Regions from separate parts of the Solwaraspora sp. WMMB762 genome, predicted to be linked through region 1. Evidence: riboswitches for the same ligand, from Rfam matches in the RefSeq annotation. Region 1 holds a riboswitch; each other region holds the start of a gene.
The links. Region 1 has a riboswitch for cobalamin ahead of ACN27J_RS03620 (VWA domain-containing protein). Riboswitches for the same ligand answer to the same signal wherever they lie in the genome.
Positions count from the first base shown of each region.

Region 2: it holds a riboswitch for cobalamin, as region 1 does, so the genes downstream of both, metE (5-methyltetrahydropteroyltriglutamate--homocysteine S-methyltransferase) here and ACN27J_RS03620 (VWA domain-containing protein) in region 1, are expected to answer to the same signal.
Region 3: it holds a riboswitch for cobalamin, as region 1 does, so the genes downstream of both, ACN27J_RS26280 (ribonucleoside-diphosphate reductase subunit alpha) here and ACN27J_RS03620 (VWA domain-containing protein) in region 1, are expected to answer to the same signal.
Region 4: it holds a riboswitch for cobalamin, as region 1 does, so the genes downstream of both, ACN27J_RS18775 (hypothetical protein) here and ACN27J_RS03620 (VWA domain-containing protein) in region 1, are expected to answer to the same signal.

Region 1 covers NZ_JBMHMD010000001.1:754,263-758,482, reverse strand. The annotation lists gene ACN27J_RS03620 (VWA domain-containing protein) at 1-2,044, opposite strand, end outside; cobalamin riboswitch at 2,125-2,252, opposite strand; cobalamin riboswitch at 2,364-2,537, shown strand; gene ACN27J_RS03615 (CbtB domain-containing protein) at 2,570-2,770, shown strand; gene ACN27J_RS03610 (CbtA family protein) at 2,788-3,546, shown strand; gene ACN27J_RS03605 (hypothetical protein) at 3,615-3,956, shown strand; gene ACN27J_RS03600 (LuxR C-terminal-related transcriptional regulator) at 4,156-4,220, shown strand, end outside.
Region 2 covers NZ_JBMHMD010000001.1:4,217,524-4,221,743, forward strand. The annotation lists gene metE (5-methyltetrahydropteroyltriglutamate--homocysteine S-methyltransferase) at 1-1,017, opposite strand, end outside; cobalamin riboswitch at 1,131-1,339, opposite strand; gene ACN27J_RS18795 (hypothetical protein) at 1,448-1,771, shown strand; partial or broken gene ACN27J_RS18800 (ribonucleotide-diphosphate reductase subunit beta) at 1,749-2,665, opposite strand; gene ACN27J_RS18805 ((2,3-dihydroxybenzoyl)adenylate synthase) at 2,942-4,220, opposite strand, start outside.
Region 3 covers NZ_JBMHMD010000001.1:5,850,260-5,854,479, forward strand. The annotation lists gene ACN27J_RS26275 (hypothetical protein) at 1-294, opposite strand, end outside; cobalamin riboswitch at 388-597, shown strand; gene ACN27J_RS26280 (ribonucleoside-diphosphate reductase subunit alpha) at 739-3,066, shown strand; gene ACN27J_RS26285 (ribonucleotide-diphosphate reductase subunit beta) at 3,063-4,145, shown strand; gene ACN27J_RS26290 (aspartate aminotransferase family protein) at 4,177-4,220, opposite strand, start outside.
Region 4 covers NZ_JBMHMD010000001.1:4,210,090-4,214,309, reverse strand. The annotation lists gene ACN27J_RS18780 (MerR family transcriptional regulator) at 1-511, opposite strand, end outside; gene ACN27J_RS18775 (hypothetical protein) at 606-908, opposite strand; cobalamin riboswitch at 1,219-1,437, opposite strand; gene ACN27J_RS18770 (short-chain fatty acyl-CoA regulator family protein) at 1,806-3,215, opposite strand; gene ACN27J_RS18765 (MmgE/PrpD family protein) at 3,358-4,220, shown strand, end outside.

The sequences.
Region 1 (4,220 bases):
CAGCCCTCCCGCCGGCGAGGCCGACCCGAAGTGCGGCGCCAGGCTGGTTCGTAGCGGTCGACCGGTTGACGGCCCCCGGGTGCGGCACCACCGCCGACAGCGCCTCCAGCGGCAGCCATTCGGCATCGAAGCCGGTAGCGAGCCGCCGAGCCAGGCCCAGTCGCACCGGACCGGACTCGCAGTCGAGTACCACCATCGCGGTGCCGGCGAGCAGCGGCGCCAGGGCTATCGGATTCGGCCCGCTGGTCGACCGCCCGTCGGTGACCAACAGGACCAGTGGCCGACGGCGTGGCTCGCGGCGGCGCTCGGCGGCGACGGTGGCGGCGGCGGCCCGCAGCCCGGCGGCGATCGGGGTACGGCCACCGGTGCGCAGCTGCGCCAGCTTGGCGACGGCCACCTCGTGGCTGCTGGTCGGCGGCAGCACCACGTCGGCGGCGGCACCCCGGAAGGTGATCATCCCGATCCGGTCCCGCCGGTGGTAGGCGTCGCGCAGCAGCGACAGCACGGCGGTCTTGACCACGGTCATTCGCTGCCGGGCCGCCATCGACCCGGAGGCGTCGACCACGAACAGGATCAGGTTCGCCTCCTGGCCGACGTAGCGGGCCTGGCGCAGGTCGGCGGGGGTGATCCGGCGGGCGCCCCGGGATGCGGCAGCGCGCACCGTGGCCGGTAGATGCACCGTCGACGGTCGTCCGGTCGGTGATCCGGAACCGACCACCCGGCCCCGGTCGGCGTGGGCCGCCGAACGTCGGCCGGGCGTCGCGCCGGCCCCGAGCCCGGGTAGCCGCAGTGTCCGGGGCCGGTACGCGGGCCCGGCCGCCGCCGGAGCCGGACCGCCCGGCGGTACGCCGTCCGGCTGCTCGGCACCGTCCGCCGGCCCACCGGCGTCCGGCGTAGCTGGCTCGGGCGGCGGGCCGCCGTCCGGTGGTGGCGGACCGGGTGACGGGCCGCCATCCGAGTCGGGCGGACCCTGCGACGGACCGGCGTCCGGTGGTGGCGGATCCGGCGGCGGCGCAGGACCGGGATCGTCGTCGCCGCACTCGTCCCGCAGCACCTCGTCGAGGCGCTGCTCGTCGGCGCCGGGCGGGTCGAGCGGGTCACGGCGCCGCCGGTGCGGCAGCGCCAGCCGGGCTGCGTCGGCGACTTCAGCGGCGGTGACCGCCGTCTGACCGCGCCAGGCGGCCAGCGCGACGGCGGCGCGGGCCATCACAATGTCGGCCCGCATACCGTCCACCTGGTACGCCAGGCAGATCCGGGCGATCCGGTCGATCTCGGCATCGGGCAGCGTGACCGCAGGCAGGGCCGCCCGCGCATCGCGTACCCGCAGCGCGAGCTGGTTGTCGGTGGACCGCCAGCGATCCGCGAACGCCACCGGGTCGGTCTCGTACGCCAGCCGCCGGCGCACCACCTCGGCCCGGTCGGCCACCTCGGAAGGTGCGGCCACCGACACCATCAGCCCGAAGCGGTCCAGCAACTGTGGACGCGGCTCGCCCTCCTCCGGGTTCATCGTGCCGACCAGCAGGAACCGGGCGGCGTGACTGACCGACACCCCGTCGCGTTCGACGTGGGCCCGGCCCATTGCCGCCGCGTCCAGCAGCAGGTCCACCAGATGGTCCGGCAACAGGTTGACCTCGTCGACGTAGAGCAGGCCCCGGTGCGCGGCGGCGAGCAGCCCTGGCTCGTAGGCCTTCACGCCGGCGCTGAGCACCCGCTGGATGTCGAGCGTGCCGACCACCCGGTCCTCAGTGGCGCCGACCGGCAACTCGACCAGGGCGGCCGGGCCGCGGCGTGCGGTCACCGGCGCGGTGTGCGGCCCATCGGGGCAGGTTGGGTCCGGGGCCGCCGGGTCGCAGCCGAACCGGCAACCGAGCACCCGGTCGACCTCCGGCAGCAGCCCGGCCAGCGCGCGGACGATCGTCGACTTCGCGGTGCCCTTCTCACCCCGGATGAGCACGCCGCCGATGCCGGGGTGCACCGCGGCGAGCAGCAGGGCCTGCCGCAGGTCGGGCAGGCCGACGACGGCGGTGAACGGGTACGGCGTCATGGCAGGGGCCGACAGGTGTGCATGGTGAATCCCTCCCGCGGGTGTCCACGCCCGCGTACCGGTGGACCAGCGAGCGGCCGGAGTCTCCTGGCTGCCGGATCGACGTCGCGTCCCGAGCCTTCCCGCCGTTGGGGCAGTGGCTGTCTCACGGGGACGCGACTCACCGGTCACAGTGGCGGGACCGCCCCGGATTCGCACCGGGTTCCTCCGCGCACCGCTCGTGCCGGTCATGCTCCCCCACCGACGGTCCACCGTCAATGTGGCGCCGGTCCCGGTGCCGGCCACGGCCACAGCCATTGCCCGGCCGGTCACGACGGCGGTACGCTGCGCATGCCACGGTGTTCGGGAAGCCGGTGTGAGTCCGGCGTGGTCCTCGCCACTGTGACCGGGAAGTGTCCGTTCCACCATGCCACTGGGCCGACGACGGTCCGGGAAGGCGGGACGGCTGCGACGATCCGGGAGCCAGGAGACCGGCCGTGGCACGCACCGCATCGCCACGAGGCATGGACGAGAGGATTTCCTGGCATGACTGCACCTTCTGTCGGCGGCGAGGTCACCACCACCGCCATCCGCGTACCGCTCGCCGGTTGGTTGCTGGCCGCCGTCGCGGCGGTCGTCATCTACCTGGTCGCGCAGGACAACGGGCTGGTGCTGGCCGGTGCCGCCGAGTTCGTGCACGAGTTCACCCACGACGGCCGGCACGCCCTCGGCGTACCGTGCCACTGAGCGGGCGGCCGGCTCCGATGAGCACCTACCCGTTCGGCGCGGTGCTGGGCCGCGGCCTGCTCGCCGGTGCGGCCGCCGGCGTGGCAGGCGCGGTGGCGGCCCTGCTGATCGTCGAACCGCAGATCGAGTCGGCGCTGGTCGTCGAGGAGGCCCGCGCGGCGACCGGGACGGCCGGACACAGCCACGACGAGGAGTTGGTCGGTCGGGCCATGCAGGTCCTCGGCGGGCTGGTCGCCACCGTCGCGGTGGCGCTGTGCCTGGCGTTGATCGTCGCCGTGGTCTTCGCGGCGACCCGGCACCTGCTGCCCGGCCGCGACGACTTCCGCCGCGTGGGGCTGCTCGCCGGGCTCGGCTTCGTCGTGGTGGCGCTGCTACCGGCGATCCACTTCCCGGCCAACCCGCCGGGCGTCGGCGACCCGGACACCGTCAACCAGCGCACCGGACAGTATCTGTCGTTCATCATCGCCGCAGCCGCCGTCACCTGGCTGGCGCTGCTGACCCACCGGCGGCTGACCGGCTGGGCGCGGCCGGCTCCCTACCGGACGGTGGTCGCGGCGGCGCTGGCCGTCGTCGGGTACGCCCTGCTGCTGGCGCTCTGGCCGGCCACCGGGGTCGACGTGCCCGCCGATATCCCGGCGGCGCTGCTGTGGGAGTTCCGGCTCGCCTCGCTGGCGCAGCTCGCCACGATGTGGACGGTCCTCGGGGTGGTGTTCGGACTGCTGCTCACCCCGGCCCGGACCGGTGACCGGCGGCCCACGCTCGCCAACGTCGCGTGACGGTTGAGGACGGCGCGACGGGAGCGGAGCACGGCCCGGCGGGACCGGCAGCCGGGCACCCCGCCCGGGTGACCGTCTGCCGGGGCTGCTGCTGCGGCACCCGCCGCAAACACCCGGACGTCGACCATGACCGGCAGCTCGACATCCTGCGCGCCGCCGGGTCGGTACGGGTGTCCGACTGCCTCAACGCCTGTGACCGGTCCAACGTGGTGGTGGTGCAGCCAGCGGTGTTGGCCCGCCGACTGGGTGCCCGCCCGGTGTGGCTCGGCGGGGTGCTCGACGAGACGGCACTGTCGATTGTCGTCGACTGGATCGCCGCCGGCGGGCCGGGCCTGGCCGCACCGCCGGACCGGCTCGCCGGGCTGCGCTTCGCCGCCCCCCGCTGGGGAAAATCCGCCCCGACGTCCTGACCGCCGTAGTGCCGTCGCTTGCCGGCCACCACGATCCGGCGGCCGACAAGCGACGCCCCCGAACGCGCGCCTGCCCGGATCACGGTCACCTATTGGCGCCCGGTTCGACAAGGTACGGCGCGAACCGATTGCACAATCGTGCAACCGTCCGGCGCCGTGGCCTTCTCTCCTGCGGCATATCTGTGCTGAGCTGACCGGCGTGACACGGGGAACGGGGACCATCAGGACGCACGGCCCGACCGCGGTTGCACAACTGACCCGGTG
Region 2 (4,220 bases), 3.5 Mb from region 1:
GGAATCGAGGCGGGTTTCGTCGGCCAGGTCGACCGGGACGTGCAGCAGCGAGCAGGAGGTGGACACGGCCATGTGATCGGCGAGGCCGGCGACGGTCGCGCCGGCCGTGATGGCGGCCCGCAGGTCGGTACGCCAGATGTTGCGGCCGTCGACCAGGCCGGCGACGATCGTCTTGCCACCCAGTGGGCCGGCGGCGGCGAGCCGGTGAAGGTTCCCTGGTCCCGCCACCAGGTCCAGGCCGACGGCCTCGACCGGGGTGCCCAGCAGTGCCGGCAGCGCGTCGCCGAGTTCACCGAAGTAGGTCGCGACGAAGATCTGCGGCCGGTTGGCCAGTTCACCGAGTCGGGTGTAGGCGCGGCGCAGCGCGTCGATCTCGTTCGGGGTGCGGTCGGCGACGTACGCGGGCTCGTCGAGCTGCACCCAGGCCACGCCCGCGTCGGCCAGCGCGGTGAGGATCCGCGCGTACGTCTCGACCAGGTCGTCGATGCGGGCGAACGGATCGTCGCCCTTGGCCAGGAGCAGGAACGTGGCCGGCCCGACGAGCACCGGCCGGGTCGTGATGCCCAGCTCGGCGGCCTCGGCGTACTCCCTGAGCGCCTTGGTCGGATCGGGCGTGAAGACGGTGTCGGAGTCGATCTCCGGCACCAGGTAATGGTAGTTGGTGTCGAACCACTTCGTCAGTTCCAGGGCCGGCTCGGCGTCCACGCCGCGGGCCATGGCGAAGTAGGTGTTGAGCGCGGAGAGGCCGAGCCGGGTGAACCGGGTCGGGATCGCGCCGACGGCGACGGCCGTGTCGAGAACGTGATCGTAGTAGGAGAAGACATTCGACGGGATCGCGTCGAGGCGAGCGTCGCGCAGCGTACGCCAGACCTCGGCCCGCAGCCCGGCGGCGGTGCTCTCCAAGTCGTCGGCGTCGATGGTGCCAGCCCAGTACGCCTCGACAGCCTTCTTCAGCTCACGATTGGCGCCGATGCGTGGGTAGCCGAGCACGGTGCTCTGGCCGAATGCGGTACTCACCAAGGGGGTCCTTCCCTCGAAGTGCCCGGCGGACACGGGAGGGAAAACGGGTACACCTCGGGTACCGGCTTTCCGCCCTGGCCCTCCCGAGAGGCCGCCGGCGGCGCACACCGGCGGCGTGCGCAGCGCTGGCAGGTCTTCGGACTCGTGGGCATAACACAGTCGCCTACTGGCCGTCGCTTCCCAGACCTCGCGGTCCAGTGCTCTGTTGACGGCGGTCGTTCCCACTCACCGCTGCGGGGCAGTCCCGGTCTCCCACCGGGTTCCCTCTTACGACGTCCCGCCCGTACGGACGGGACGAACCAGCTCCACCGGCCATCGTACGGGCCCGAGGGCGCTGTCCGGGTCAGGGTGTCCGACGTACGGGACAGTGCCTGGCTGTCGCGTGGTGGACTTGTCGTCCAACCTTCGTCCGCACGGAAGGTGCCGCATGGGCCGCAAGATCGACAAGCGTGCCGTGATTGTCGATGGCCGTGAAATGATCGCGGTCTCGCCTGCGGACTTCAACCGCCTTGATGCGTCCCGTCGGCAGGTGGGCGCACGGGTCGCCCGGACGGTACGAGTACACCAGCAGTTGCGCGATGCCCAGACCCGTCTTGCGCAGATCCAGGCCATGCTCAACGCATCTGAACCGACGGAATGCGTCTGTGATCGGGTCGCTGCTGTCCTGGGCGACAACTCCGCCCGGGACAGCAGCGATCCGGCTCAACCGAGCAGAAAACGTCGTCGAATCAGAAGTCGTCGTCGAAGGTGACCGACCCGGTCACCCCGACCTGGTACGCCGACACCCGGCGTTCGAAGAAGTTCGACAGTTCCTGCACGTCCTGCAGGTCCATGAAGGCGAACGGGTTGGTCGAGCCGTACATCGGTGCGATGCCGAGCACGGCCAGCCGCCGGTCGGCGACGTGCTGCAGGTATTCGCGCATGTCGGCCAGGGACATCCCGGAGACGCCCTGTTCGAGCAGGTCGGCGGCGAACTGCACCTCGCACTCGACCGCCTCGGCGAGCATGTCCCGCACCTGCTGTTCCATCTCGGCGTCGAACAGGTCCGGCTCCTCGGCGCGGACGGTGTCCACCACGTCGAAGGCGAACGCCATGTGCATCGACTCGTCGCGGAACACCCAGTTGGTGCCCGACGCGAGACCGTTGAGCAGCCCCCGGGACCGCAAAAAGTACACGTAGGCGAAGGCACCGTAGAAGAACAGGCCCTCGATGCAGGCGGCGAAGCAGATCAGGTTGAGCAGGAACGCCCGCCGGTCGGCGCGGGTACGCAGCTCCCGGAGCTCGAAGATCGAGTCGATCCACCGGAAGCAGAACTCGGCCTTGCGGGCGATCGACGGGATGTTGTCCACCGCCGCGAACGCCGCGAACCGTTCCTGCTCGTCCGGCACGTAGGTGTCCAGCAGGTTCAGGTAGAACTGGACGTGCACCGCCTCCTCGAACAGCTGCCGGGACAGGTAGAGGCGACCCTCCGGCGAGTTGACGTGCTGGTAGAGGTTGAGCACCAGGTTGTTGGCCACGATCTGTCGCCGGTGGCGAAGAACGCGACCAGTCGGGACACCAGGTGCCGCTCGGCAGGCGTGAGGCGGGCCAGGTCGGCGAGGTCGGAGTGCAGGTCGACCTCTTCGACGGTCCAGGTGTTCTTGATCGCGTCGCGGAACCGGTCGAAGAACCGTGGATACCGCATCGGTGCTTCGCTATGGGCGGGCGTCTGTGGCGGCGGACGATGGTCGACCGCCGGAACCTGCTGTCCGCCGTTCTGCGGAAGCACACCGCAACCACCATCTTGTGCGAATATGATCGGCACAGGCCCAAGTGCTGGTGGTGTGGCGAAGGTGATCTGACTGCGGAGACCCCAATCGTGCCCGCGCCTGGTCCCGCCGGCGGCACTGTGGCGGGGTTGAATTCCAGAAGCGTCAGCCCGTCAACCGCCCACCCTGCCATGATTCCGAGGCGAGCCGATTCGGCGATCGTCGGCGGTCGCCGTCGCGAGTTCCGCCGCGAGCCGGGCACGCAGCTCGGTCCGGCTGATCTTGCCGACACCGGTGAGCGGGAAGCCGGCGGCGTACTCGACCCGGTCAGGAATCTTGAAGTCGGCGAGTCCCCGGTCACGGAGGAACGCCCGGAGCGCCGCGACCGGGGGCGGTGTCTGCCGTGGTACGACGATCGCGCAGGTGCGCTCGCCGAGCATGTCGTCGGGGACGGCGACCACCGCTACGTCCAGCACCGCCGGGTGGGCGAGCAGATGGTTCTCGACCTCCTCCACGGCGACCTTCTCGCCGCCCCGGTTGATCTGGTCCTTCACCCTTCCTTCGACCACCAGGTGCCCACTGGCGGTACGGCGGACCAGGTCGCCGGTACGGTAGAAGCCATCGGCGGTGAACGCGGTCGCGTTGTGCGCCGCCGCCCGGTAGTAACCCCGGATGGTGTACGGGCCCCGAGTGAGCAGCTGCCCGGTGCCGCCAGGAGGGACGTCCCGGTCGTGCTGGTCGACGACTCGGATCTCGTCGTCCGGGCTGATCGGTCTGCCCTGCGTGGTGGTCACCACCGCTGGCGGGTCGTCCAACCGGGTGTAGTTGACCAAACCCTCGGCCATGCCGAACACCTGCTGCAACAGGCAGCCGAAGGTCGGCCGCACCCGGGCGGCCACCTCGTCGCTGAGCCGCGCGCCGCCGACTTGCAGCAGCCGAAGGCTGGACAGGTCGGGCCGGCGACTGGCGGCGGCCTGCAGCCACAGCTTGGCCAACGGCGGCACCAGCGCGGTGATGGTGACCTGTTCGGCGGCGATCAGGTCGAACGCGACGGCGGGAGTCGGCGCGGCGGCGAGCACGATCCGGCCGCCGGCGTGCAGTGCGCCGAGTACCCCCGGTGAGCTCAGCGAGAAGTTGTGGGCCACCGGCAGCACACACAGGTAGACCGTCTGCTCGTCCAGTCCGCAAATCTCGGCGGAGGCCCGCACGCTGTACAGGTAGTCGTCATGGGTACGGGGGATCAGTTTCGGTAGCCCGGTGCTGCCGCCGGACAGGTTGAGGAAGGCGACCTCGCTCGCGGCCGGCCCGACCGGCAGGCCGGTGGGGTCACCGTCGAGGGCGGCGAGATCGATGAACTCGGCCGCGTCGCCGTGCACCAGCACGTGCCGCAGCGTGCCGCCGCTGGACGAGCGGACTCGGCGGGCCAGGTCGCGGTAGTCGAATCCGGCGTGC
Region 3 (4,220 bases), 5.1 Mb from region 1:
GGCGATCAGCGCCATGGTCGACACGCTGAAGCCGACGACCAGGCCCACCCGGCACAGTCGGGGCCGTCGCCGGGGCCCGACGGTGAGCGCCCATGCGGCCAGGCTGCTCACGGCCGCGATCCCGAGCATCGGCAGGTACGGGGTCTGTGGCGAGGTGATCCCGGCCAGGGTGTTGTTCAGGTCGAAGACCGCACCGGCCCGCAGCCCGGTCGCCTGGATGCTGAGCACCCCGACGACGCCGACGAGCAGGGCGCCGAGCACCGCCCCGTACAGACCCCATAGCACGCTTCTCACCCGACGGACCCTCCTCCTCGCACCCGGTGCACCCGACGCCGCGACACGCCGAACACAGTATCTGGTGTTGCGTCTTCTGGCTTGCTCCCATATATGGTGTACCCCGCAGCTGGTTCGGCCGCCCCTCGGCGGTGGTCGAGGCAAGAGGGAACCCGGTTAGAGTCCGGGACTGCCCCGCAGCGGTGAGTGGGAACGACCGCCGTCACCGAGCACTGGACCCGTGGCGGGTCCGGGAAGCGACGGCCAGTAGGTACGAGCACGACGCCCACGAGTCCGAAGACCTGCCAGCGTGCCGCACGCGTCGCGTGCGGTGGTCGAAGGCCGCGCGGGACGGCCGACGCCGACGACCGGTCCACGCCGGCGGAGCAGACCGCCAGGTGGGTGACCGGTGGCGTCCTCCCCGTGTGTCCGTCGACCGGTGGACAGGCACGACAAGGGGAACCGATGCAGGTACGCAAGCGCGACGGCGACACCGAACCGGTGGACGTCAACAAGATCGTCAAGGCGGTCGAACACTGGGTCGCCGACCTGGACGAGGTCGACCCGCTGCGGGTGGCGACCCGGACGATCAGCGGACTGTACGACGGGGCGACAACCGCCGAGCTGGACAAACTGTCCATTCAGACGGCGGCGGAGCTGATCGGCGAGGAGCCGCAGTACTCGAAACTGGCGGCCCGGCTGCTCGCCGCCTACGTGGACAAGGAGGTCCGCGGCCAGCAGGTGGCCAGCTTCAGCCAGTCGATCCGCTACGCCCACGGCCTCGGGCTGATCGGCGACGACACCGCCGCCTTCGTCGCTCGCAACGCCCGCAAACTCGACGACGCTGTCGACGTCGACGGCGACCTGCGCTTCGAGTACTTCGGGCTGCGTACGGTGGCCGACCGTTACCTGCTGCGGCATCCGCAGACCCGGCTGGTTGTGGAGACGCCACAGTACTGGCTGCTGCGGGTGGCCTGCGGGCTGTCCCAGACCCCGGCCGAGGCGATCGACTTCTACCGGCTGATCTCCAGCCTGGCCTATCTGCCCAGCTCACCGACCCTGTTCAATTCGGGAACCCGGCACACCCAGATGTCGTCCTGCTTCCTGGTCGACTCGCCGCGCGACGAACTCGACTCGATCTACGAGCGGTACCACCAGGTGGCGAAGCTGTCGAAGTTCTCCGGCGGGATCGGCATCTCCTGGTCGCGGATACGCGGCCGGGGCGCGTTGATCCGGGGCACCAACGGCAGGTCCAACGGGATCGTACCGTTCCTCAAGACCCTCGACGCCGGGGTCGCGGCGGTCAACCAGGGTGGCCGCCGCAAGGGCGCCGCCTGCGTCTACCTGGAGCCGTGGCACCCGGACGTCGAGGAGTTCCTGGAGCTGCGGGACAACACCGGTGAGGACGCCCGGCGCACCCACAACCTCAACCTGGCCAACTGGATCCCGGACGAGTTCATGCGGCGGGTCGAGGCGGACGCCGACTGGTCGCTGATCGACCCGTCCGACGCACCCGAGCTGCCCGACCTGTTCGGCGAGGCGTTCGACGAGGCGTACCGGGCGGCGGAGAAGAAGGCGGTCCGGACGGTCAAGGCCCGCGACCTGTACGGGCGGATGATGCGCACCCTGGCGCAGACCGGCAACGGGTGGATGACGTTCAAGGACGCCGCGAACCGGCTGTCCAACCAGACCGGTGAGCCGGGCAACACGATCCACCTGTCCAATCTGTGCACCGAGATCCTCGAGGTCAACAGCGACGACGAGACCGCCGTGTGCAACCTCGGGTCGATCAACCTCGGCGCGCACGTCACCGCCGACGGCGTCGACTGGGCGAAGCTGCGCGCCACCGTCCGTACCGCCGTGGTGTTCCTCGACCGGGTGATTGACATCAACTACTACCCGGCGGCGCAGGCGTCGGCGTCGAACCCGCGCTGGCGGCCGGTCGGGCTGGGGCTGATGGGCCTGCAGGACGCGTTCTTCACGCTGCGGCTACCGTTCGACTCGGCGTCGGCCCGGGAGCTGTCCACCCGCGTCCAGGAGGAGATCTTCCTGACCGCGCTGGAAACCTCCGCCGGGCTCGCCGAACGGTTCGGCCCGCATCCGGCGTACGCCGAGACCCGGGCCGCCCGGGGCGAGCTGCACCCGGACCTGTGGGGTGCCGAGCCGGGCCAGCCCGAGCGGTGGGCCCGACTGCGGTCGACGATCGCCGCACACGGTCTGCGGAACTCGCTGCTGGTCGCGATCGCGCCGACCGCGACGATCGCCTCGATCGCCGGCTGCTACGAGTGCATCGAGCCGCAGGTGTCCAACCTGTTCAAACGCGAAACCATGTCCGGGGAGTTCCTGCAGATCAACACCTACCTGGTCGGTGAGCTGAAGGCGCGCGGGCTGTGGACAGCACCGGTCCGGGAGCAGATCAAGCGGGCCGAGGGCTCGGTGCAGGGCCTCACGGATCTGCCCGCCGACGTGCGGGAGCTGTTCCGTACCGCATGGGAGCTGCCGCAACGGGCGCTGATCGACCTGGCCGCCGCCCGTGCCCCGTACGTCGACCAGTCGCAGTCGCTGAACCTGTTCCTCAGCGCGCCGACCATCGGCAAGCTGTCCTCGATGTACCTGTACGCCTGGAAGTCCGGGCTGAAGACCACCTACTACCTGCGGTCGCGTCCGGCGACCCGGATCCAGCAGGCCACCGTCGGCATCGCGCCGACCGCCGGGCCGACCGTCGCGGCCAGCGCCGACGAGGCGTCGGCCTGCTCCCTGGAAAACCCCGAAACCTGTGAGGCCTGCCAGTGACCACCGTCTCCGAAACCAACACCGACGCCGCGACCGCTGACGCCGCCACCGCGACCGCCGCCGCAGCTGCGGGCCGACGGCAGCTGCTGCTCGACCCCGGCATGGACCTGACCCTGCGGCCGATGCGCTACCCGCAGTTCTTCGACCGGTTCCGGGACGCGATCAAGAACACCTGGACGGTTGAAGAGGTCGACCTGCACTCCGACCTGCCGGACCTGGCCAGACTGTCGCCTGCCGAGCAGCACCTGGTGTCCCGGCTGGTCGCGTTCTTCGCCACCGGCGACACCATCGTCGCGAACAACCTGGTGCTCAACCTCTACCAGCACGTCAACTCCCCGGAGGGCCGGCTCTACCTGTCCCGGCAACTGTTCGAGGAGGCGGTGCACGTCCAGTTCTACTTGAACCTGCTGGACACCTACGTGCCGGACGAGCGGGAACGGTTCGCGGCGTTCGCGGCGGTGGAGAACATCCCGTCGATCGCCCGCAAGGCCGAGTTCTGCTTCAGATGGATCGACTCGATCTTCGAGTTGCGGGAGCTGCGTACCCGCGCCGACCGGCGGGCCTTCCTGCTCAACCTGATCTGCTTCGCCGCCTGCATCGAGGGGTTGTTCTTCTACGGCGCCTTCGCGTACGTGTACTACCTGCGGTCCCGGGGTCTGCTGCACGGTCTCGCTTCGGGCACCAACTGGGTGTTCCGCGACGAGTCGATGCACATGGCGTTCGCCTTCGACGTGGTGGACACGGTCCGCGCCGAGGAGCCGGAGCTGTTCGACGCCGAGATGCAGCAGCAGGTCAGACAGATGCTGGCCGAGGCGGTGGAGTGCGAGGTGCAGTTTGCCGCGGACCTGCTCGACCAGGGCGTGTCCGGAATGTCGTTGGCCGACATGCGGGAATACCTGCAGCACGTCGCCGACCGGCGGCTCGCGGTGCTCGGCATCGAACCGATGTACGGGTCGAAGAACCCGTTCGCGTTCATGGAGTTGCAGGACGTGCAGGAGCTGTCCAACTTCTTCGAACGACGGGTGTCGGCGTACCAGGTCGGGGTGACCGGCTCGGTCACCTTCGACGACGACTTCTGACCCGCGTCCCCGCCCGGCCCGCCGCGACCGGCTACCCCGCTGCCACCGGCTCGGTGACGGCGCGGATCGCGGCCG
Region 4 (4,220 bases), 3.5 Mb from region 1:
GTGCCTCGCTGTATCGGGCTCGGCTGATCAGGATGAAGGCGGGGCCGGCCAGGGTGTGCCAGGTGTGCGCTACGCCCTGTGCGGCGACCGCCGCAGTCAGGGTTTCCCGCAGGGTCAGTACGTCCATGCGGCGAGCGGCGCGGGCGATCCCACGGGCTGCGGACTCGGTGTGGTGGTCGACGGCAGGGTGGACGACGGGCTGCAGTGTCGCCTGTCGGCGAGCCTGCAGGGCGGCTTCCGCCGCGGACACGCCACGCGCGGTCAACTGGGCCATCACCGTGAGCGCGGCCACGTCCTGTGGCGTGTAACGGCGATGTTGACCGGCTTGGTGACCGCTGGGGCCCAGCCCGTACCGCTGGTGCCAGGACCGCAGCGTCGTGGGGGCCACACCGAGCCGGCGGGCGAGTGCACCGGCGGGCAGCGGCGATTCGGTCGGAGTTCGGCAGTCGTCGGGTGCCGGGGGGTGGCGGCCGGTGGACGGCATGAGGTGAGGCGGCCGGTCGTCACTCATCGGCGTCCCTGCGGCGTGAACACCGACCAGACCCCCGCCGAGGACGGTGCCGTGACCGGTGCGGTTGCGGAGGGCTCCCGGAGGTGACGGTGACTCATGGTCTCGTCTCGGGTGCGGACGCGGGTCGCGGGAGTCGCTGGGCGCGCGTCAGGTCGCTGAGCTGGTTGTCGGCATCGCGTCGTGTGTCGCAGCAGGCCGGTGCTTCCGCGAGGAACTGCTGGATCGTGATGAGCAGTTCGGTCAGGACGCGCACCTGGTGGGTCAGGCTACGAAGCCGGGCCTCGCGTGCTCCGAGTTGCCGGCGCGCGGTGGCGAGACGTTCGTAGTCGGCGACCGGTAGGACGACGAGTTCTTCGCCGTTGATGATCGTGCGTCGGGGCCGCAGCGGTTTGCTCATGGGGTGCTCCGCTCGTGGTGCGGGACAGGGGTGATCGGCCGGCAGGTGCACAGGTTGACGTCGAGGCGATCCCCGCAGCGTGCTCGGACGCTGAGCTTGCATGGCATGCTCCTGAGCGTGAACCGCAGACGGTGCGGCTCGCCAATGCCGGTCGGCATACGGTGCTGTCGAATCGATGCCGCGCGCACCTCTGTCTCCTTCCGGCCGTGAAGACTCGGCACGGAGAGGGTGCGATCGAGCGCAGCACGGGGGACGTGCCGTCGCTGATGGTCAACCCGCCCTCGAAGGTCACCGAGCTCGCCACAGGCCTCGTGCATGTGGACAGCGGGCAGGTCTTCGGACTCGTGGGCGTGACCGGGAGATCCCGGGCTTCCTAGTGACCGTCACTTCCCAAACCCGAATCGGGTCCAGTGTCCTCGACGATGGTCGTTCCCACTTACCGCTGCGGGGCAGTCCCGGACTCACACCGGGTTCCCTCTTGCGCCGCCACGACTGGATGCCGCAGCAGACCGGCTGCGAGGCAAGGATACCGTGTCAGAGCTCTCGAACTGGCCGGCATCTATCAAGCCATCGCTGTCGACGACAACCCGGGTGGCGGCGCTGCGCTAGACCTGCGGTAACACCGGGCCGAGCAGACCACTGGCGCGCAACGTGCGATGTACCACCGGATGCTCGGCGGGCAGGCCGTACCAGTGTCGGTACACGGCCAGAACGACGTCCCGAAGGTGCGCCGGAGGCAGGGGTGCCCGTGGGCGTCAGCCGGTAGAAGCCGTAGCCGGTGTGTTCCCGTGTGGTGTGGTGGCGCGTAGTCCCGGATGGGCAGCTCCCGAACGCCCAGTCGTTGGGAGAAGGTGATGCGCCGGTGCCGTAGTGTTTGCTCACCACGTTCGATGCACGCTATCTGCGGTCCACCGCGTAGGGGATGACGGTGCGCCGGTTCTCGTCGATGAGTAGGCCGCCGGCGGCGGGCGGACGGGCGCGTTGGGCGCAGTCGCGGCGTTCGCAGATGCGGCAGCCGAGGCCGATCGGGGTGGCGGTGCGGGGGTCGTCGAGGGCGATGCCGTCGCTGTAGACGAGCCGGTGGGCGTGGCGTACTTCGCAGCCGAGAGCGACGGCGAAGGTGCTGCGCGGGCTGTGGTGTCCGCGTCCGCCGTGGGTGACGGTGCGGGCGATCCAGAAGTAGCGTTTTCCGTCGGGCATCTCGGCGACCTGGGTGAGGATCCGTCCGGGGGCGGCGATCGCCTCGTAAATGATCCACAAAGGGCAGGTGCCGCCGAAGCGTGAGAAGTGGAAGTCGGTCGCGGACTGTCGTTTCGAGATGTTCCCGGCGCGGTCGACGCGCAGGAAGGCGAACGGTACTCCGCGGCGGGTCGGTCGTTGCAGGGTGCTGAGCCGGTGGCAGACGGTTTCGAAGCTGACGCCGTACTGGCCAGCGAGCAGGTCGACGTCGTAGCGCAGTTGTTCGGCCTGGCGGTGGAAGTCGGTGTAGGGCATGAGCAGCGCGCCGGCGTAGTAGTTGCCGAGGCCGATGCGGGCCAGCGCGGTCGCCGGCGGCGAGGTGAGGCCGGTCGCCAGCTCGCTGATCTGGTCGCCGTGTTCGAGGAATGCCAGCTGGGTGGCCATCTGGAAGGCGCGTTGGCCGTTGGCATGGTTGGCGGCCAGGTAGAGCACCCGGCTGTCCGGGTCGAACCGGCGTGATTCGCCGGTGGCGGGGGGAGTCGTGACGACCACCCGGACACCGTGCTGATCGAGCAGGTATTCGCTGAGCGCCTCGGCCGCTCGGGCGGGCGTCAGCCGTAGGTGGCTGGCGAGCTGTTCGGCGGCGGTGTCCAGTGGGTCGAAGTGGTTGTAGTGCTCGTAGAAGAAGTCGCGTACGGCGTCGTGCGGCTCACCGAGCAGCGGCGGGTTGCCGGTGGGTCCGGCGAGGGCGGCGACCCGTCCGACGGCGTCCTGGTAGCGCTGGTGCAGGGCGACCAGAGCGCGGGCGGCGGCCGGGTAGTCGCGGACGAGTTCGACGACCTCGACCGGGTCGACGCTCACGCCGCTCGCCTCGTCGGCCAGCGCGGTGCGCACGTCGGCACCGAGTCGCTCCACGTCGGTGTCGGCGAAGTGTTCCGGATCGACGCCGAGCACCTTGGCCAGGCGCAACAGGATGGGCGCGGTGAGCGTGCGTTGGCTGTTCTCGATCTGGTTCAGATAGCTGGTGGAGATGTCTAGACGGCGGGCGAGTTCGGCCTGGGTGAGGCCATGCTCGCGGCGGAGCCGGCGCAGTTTGGCGTGCGCGTACAGCTTCTTGTCCGCCGTCACTCGTCGCCTCCTCGCGGTGCCCCGAGCTGCGAATATAACACTTGCAAGTTTTGCAAACGTTGCAGTTTCACTGCTCCCGTCGTGGAAAGTACGCATTTTCCGGGCCTCGACGCAGGACCTGTCGGCCGGTGAGCCTGACAGGGTGACCGCCGAGCCTGAGGAGACCCTGTTGATCGAGCACGTCGTACGCGTATCGCCCAGTGCGGAACGGCTGCCCCGCGACCGGCAGCTGGCCTGGGCTCTGGCCGAGGTGGCCACCGCGCGCGCTCCGCTGGACGCCGACGCGGCGGCGATGGTCGCCAACCGGGTGATCGACAACGCCGCGGTGGCGATGGCCGCGCTGTCCCGGCGTCCGGTCGCGGTGGCCCGGGCGCAGGCCCGGCCGCATCGGATGGCCCCGGGCGCGTCGATCTTCGGCGCCGACCCGGCGCTGCGGGTGTCGCCCGAGTGGGCGGCCTGGGCCAACGGCACGGCCGTGCGGGAGCTCGACTTCCACGACACCTACCTGGCGGCGGACTACTCCCACCCGGGGGACAACATCCCGCCGTTGCTCGCCGTCGCCCAGCACGTCGGTGCCAGCGGCGCGGACCTGCTGCGCAGCCTGCTGGTCGCCTACGAGGTGCACGTGGCCCTGGTGACCGGGATCTGTCTGCACAAGCACAAGATCGACCATGTGGCGCATCTGAGCGCGGCGACGGCGTGCGGGCTGGGCGCGCTGCTGCGTCTGCCCACCGAGGTGGTCTACCAGGCCATCGGTCAGGCGGTGCACACCACCACCGCCACCCGCCAGTCCCGCAAAGGCGAGATCTCCTCGTGGAAGGCGTACGCCCCCGCGTTCGCAGGCAAGGCCGCGATCGAGGCGGTCGACCGCGCGATGCGCGGCGAGGGCGCCCCGGCACCCATCTACGAGGGTGAGGACGGATTCATCGCCTGGCTGCTCGACGGCCCGGACGCCACCTACACCGTGCCGCTACCGGCACCCGGGGATCCACTCCGCGGCATCCT